Regions from separate parts of the Paenibacillus sp. JMULE4 genome, predicted to be linked through region 2. Evidence: riboswitches for the same ligand, from Rfam matches in the RefSeq annotation. Region 2 holds a riboswitch; the other holds the start of a gene.

Region 1 (2,475 bases), 570 kb from region 2:
CAATTTTGTGCTCTACGATAATGACCGTCTTATCATGAGCGACTTGTTTCACGGCTTGCCATACCTCCGCCGTCCCTTCCGGGTCGAGCAGCGACGTTGGCTCGTCGAGAAACCAGACGTCCGGCTCGAGCGCCAGCAGCGAAGCGATAGCCAGCCGCTGCTTCATTCCCCCGGAAAGCGAAGCAATCGGCACATGCGGATCATCCAGCACCAGCCCGACCTGCTCCAGGCATCGCCTGATTGTCTCCGGCATCCGTTCGTGAGGCACCCCGATATTCTCAAGCACAAATGCAATCTCTTCATCTGCATAGGGCATGCAGAACTGGGCGTCGGGGTCCTGGAACAAATATCCCCACGAATGCGGAATACCGATGTCTTCATATTTGAGCGGCACCTCCAGCGCATCCGGGATCAGCCCGCTCCAAACCTGCAGAAGCGTGGATTTGCCGCAGCCGCTTGGGCCAAGCAGCAGCACCTTTTGCCCTGCGGGCACGCCCGCCGTCAAATCGTCGAACAAAAGCGACGAACTGCCGGGAAATTTCAGCCTAAGCCGCGAAACCCAGGCGACAGCGCAGTCCGCCCCGTTCAATGCACGTTCTTCCTGTCCAGAGCCTGATAATCTTCGGCGGTTGCCGGGCGCACAAGCTGGGTGACTCCGGTTTTCTCCAATGCCTTCACCAGCAGGTAGGCCAGAGGCCCGCAGAAGAGATAGCCGCCGATAAACCGCATGACGATGTAAAGAATAAGATTCCAGGTTTGCAATTCGATGAGATAGCCTTTGAAAAAATCGAGCGCCAGCGCGCCTGCGCCAGCCGCAACCCCGGCCAGACCGGCTGCGGCCGCGGAGTATCGTTGATACAGGAATGCAGCGAAAACCAGCTCGGCGCCAATCCCCTGCAGCACTCCGTAGGTAAGCAGTTCGACTCCGTATGGCGAACCGGTGATCAGCTCGCCAGAGGCTGCGGCCACTTCCGCCAGAAATGCCACCCCGGGCTTGCGGATGATCAGGAACGCAACGGTCGCCGCCATAAACCACATACCGTACATCAATTGATCAAGCTGAATACCCGGAAGCTTGGCCAGATTGTAGATGTCGGTCCATACCCGATAAATGATGCTGAACACAACCGCAATGACGACCGTGACCAAAATATCCGTCAGTTTCAATTGTTTGGACATGGTATCCCCTCTCCTTTTCTATTATTTCACGGGAGCCTTGGGGAGAATGACGCCAAAAAGGCCGCTCCCCAATGAAGGAAGCGGCCATATAGGCACAAATAAAGGCGTGTGCGCCAATGATCTCCACTTTCCTACGCTGGTATAACCCAGATCAGGTTCAGAGGGTCTAGGATCTATTGATCCAATCTCAGCCTATTCGGCTCCCCTAGTGATATACATCATATTATCACGATTGAAATATTTGTCAATACCGAGATATCGCAAAAACTCTATAGCCAATACTTACCTCTTCTGCTACAATAATCCTTGCCTAGCGTTTTAAATTTTTATTCGGAGACGCCTTTTATTGGAAGCGCTATCTTTACGGAAGGGTGAGAAGGAATGGATGGAATGATTTCAATGGAACGGGAAGCAGAAAGCTTGATCACTGCAGAGATGGTATCCGACTGCTCTTACTGCACCATGGTTTCTCCCGACCCTCTGTACAAAACACCCGTGTACTGCACCAAATACTCCGGTTCATGCCAACCGATTCAGGTGAACCTGGCCGCTTGCCTCACCTGCGGAGAATACAAAAAAACGCCTATTAGGCTTAATCTGTAGTTATAAGTTGACAAGGGAGCTCCTTTAGGAGCTTTTCTTCCTTTTTAAGGGTCGATTTATGTTTGCTTTGTGCTTCGTTCTGTGTCAAGATAAGCGTTAGATTCGCTTACTTAACATTATGAAGAGAAAACAGGTGAACCTTTCGATTATGAAGATTTCGCTATTCCGGCTTCTGACCGAGCTTTCTTCGCGCAAGACCGTATCAAAGCTGACAGGGGCATTCGCCAAATCCAGAGCCAGCAAAGCATTGATTCCACGCTTTATTCGTACTTATGGCATTCGCGAACAGGATGCGGAAAAAGCGGTTCATGAGTATGCTTCTTTAAATGATTTTTTTACCCGCAGGTTAAAAAGCGGATTGCGTCCGATCGATGAAACGCCGGATACGGTGGTCAGTCCCGTCGATGCCCTGATTACAGGAATGGGCGGCGTTCAGGAGGGGTTGATCGTCAATGTCAAAGGCCAGGACTATACGATTGATGAGCTGCTTAATCAAAGTCCCCGCACGATCAATTACAAACACGGATTCTATTTTGTCTTGTATTTGAGTCCTACCGACTATCACCGGATCCATTCGCCCGTAACAGGGACGATTCTGGAGAAGGAGCATGTCGCAGGCAAGGTATATCCGGTGAACGATTTCGGACTCAAGCATATGCGCCGGGTTCTCAGCCGCAATGAGCGGTTGATTAC
Region 2 (2,475 bases):
TACGGGCGCTGTGAGTCCACGGCCAATCCCCGCAAGACATTGGGTAACCATCAGCATCCACAAGGTTGAAGAAAACGGTATAAGAATTGTAAAGATTCCGGAAAAGATGAAGCCGATGATGATGATATGGTTTTCACCCAGTTTCCGGGCTACATATCTGCCCCCTACCAGGGACGCTATCGCCATAGGAAACGTGGAAAAGAACGTCAGCAGTCCCATATCGAGCTTCGTCGCTCCGATCGACTGGGCATATACGGGAGTAAATCCAAAAACCGTAGCGAATGTCAGCAATTGAAAAAGGACAGCCAGAAAAGAGACGGTCAACAGCCTCTTGTCGCTGCCTACCTCCAGCATGCCTTTGAAGGTCATGGGCTGTTTGCTTTTCTTAGGGGTTTCTACAAGAAAGAAAGCACCCACAAGCCCCAGAGCGCCTGCGGCGGCACCGATAAGAAAAGAAGATTCCCAGCCATACCTATCCGCGAACCACCCGCCGCAGAGAATGCCGAACATTTGACCGAGCGAGTTGTAAAATGAAATCGTTCCGATCGCTTGCGTCGTCTCTTCCTGACGGTAGTAGCTGGCAAACAAAACCGTAAAGTCTACCCACGTCGCCGCAGCCGCGCCTGCCGCGGCCCTGAGCAGGAGAATCCACGTCAGTTCCTGCGTAACCAGAATCCCGATACCGGATAAAACCGAAAAAAACAAGCCAAATACAATAAACCATTTGTGCTTGTGATAACGGTCCGAGACCACGCCCACCGGTATCCGCAGAAGCATTTGACTCAATCCGTACATGCCGACAATCAGTCCGGCCATTTTATAAGAGGCGCCCAGATATTCAACGTATGCGGTCAAGATCGGCACACAAGTATACATCGAAAACCAGAACAGCAACGTGACCGTACAAAACAGCGGTATCCTATAGTTTCGCACTTCAGGCGTATCATTCATCCCCGGTCTCTCCCCGTTTTCACTTCATTCATCCACCCCGCTTTAATGCACACGTTCACTGTTTATCATAACCGATTTCAGGAAGATTCTGAAGCACTAAATTCTGCAATGCTCCGCACCGGAATCATCATTCCAACAGGGTGCCGTGATATAAAAACAGGTTGATTTTTCAAGATCTTATAGTTATTATTGGTATGACAGTTGAATAACAACGGGAGCTTGGGAGTTGCCAGGCTGAGAGGACAGCCGATTGCTGTCGACCGTAAAACCTGATCTGGGTAATGCCAGCGGAGGAAAAGTCCTAGCCTTTGTGTATTCAAAGACCGCTTCTTTCCCGTTGCGGTCTTTTTGGTTTGCATCGAAGGGTTTCTCCGCTTGATCACATTCATTCTGAGGAGGAATTGAAATGGCAAGCGAAATCAAAGAAAAAGAAGCAGCCCCTCATCTTTCGTCTTTTCCGGGGAGCAAGAAGGTGTATGTGCAGGGTTCGCGGGAGGATATTAAAGTACCTATGCGGGAAATTAGCCTAACCCCGACAACCATCGGCGGCAATGTACAAGAGAACCCGCCTGTCAGGGTATATGATTGCAGCGGTCCATACACAGACGGCAGCATCCAAACCGATATTCGCTCGGGACTTCCGCTTAACCGCCGGAATTGGATATTGGAGCGCGGCGATGTTGAAGAATATGCGGGAAGAGCGGTCAAGCCGGAGGACAACGGATATTCAAAAGAAGAATCCGTCAAGCGGGAAGAACGATTTCCGGGATTGCAGCGCAAACCGTTACGAGCCAAAAGCGGAGCGAATGTAACGCAGATGCATTATGCCAGAAAAGGAATCATTACGCCCGAAATGGAATATATCGCCATACGCGAGAACGTCTCCCCGGAATTTGTCCGCAGCGAAGTCGCACGAGGCCGGGCGATAATTCCGTGCAACATCAATCACCCGGAAAGCGAGCCGATGATTATCGGCAGTAAATTTTTAGTCAAAATCAATGCCAATATCGGCAATTCGGCTGTCGCTTCGTCGATTGAAGAAGAAGTCGAAAAAATGAGATGGGCGACCCGCTGGGGCGCAGATACCATCATGGACCTGTCCACAGGCAAACATATTCATACCACCCGTGAATGGATCATTCGCAACTCCCCCGTGCCCATCGGTACCGTCCCTCTTTATCAGGCCTTGGAAAAAGTCGGCGGTAAAGCGGAGGATCTGACTTGGGAAATTTATCGGGATACCCTGATCGAACAAGCCGAACAAGGCGTCGACTACTTTACCATTCATGCCGGTGTGCTGTTACGCTATGTTCCTTTGACGGCGAAGCGGGTTACGGGAATCGTATCCCGCGGCGGTTCCATCATGGCGGCGTGGTGTTTGGCGCATCATCAGGAAAATTTCCTTTATACTCATTTTGAAGAAATTTGTGAAATCATGAAAACCTATGACGTCGCTTTCTCCCTTGGTGATGGATTGCGCCCGGGATGCATTGCGGATGCCAATGATGAAGCTCAATTTGCCGA

What was found. A riboswitch is a leader RNA that binds a small molecule or an ion and turns the genes downstream of it on or off. The one in region 2 is predicted to bind thiamine pyrophosphate.
Region 1: linked by a shared signal. The riboswitch ahead of EXW96_RS05735 (ECF transporter S component) and the one ahead of thiC (phosphomethylpyrimidine synthase ThiC) in region 2 are both predicted to bind thiamine pyrophosphate.

Annotation. Positions count from the first base shown of each region.
Region 1 covers NZ_SGWF01000011.1:93,500-95,974, reverse strand. Annotated here, with positions in the region: gene EXW96_RS05740 (ABC transporter ATP-binding protein) at 1-589, opposite strand, end outside; gene EXW96_RS05735 (ECF transporter S component) at 586-1,179, opposite strand; TPP riboswitch at 1,291-1,396, opposite strand; gene EXW96_RS05730 (hypothetical protein) at 1,561-1,782, shown strand; gene asd (archaetidylserine decarboxylase) at 1,931-2,475, shown strand, end outside.
Region 2 covers NZ_SGWF01000011.1:659,800-662,274, reverse strand. Annotated here, with positions in the region: gene EXW96_RS08385 (MFS transporter) at 1-951, opposite strand, end outside; TPP riboswitch at 1,153-1,265, shown strand; gene thiC (phosphomethylpyrimidine synthase ThiC) at 1,358-2,475, shown strand, end outside.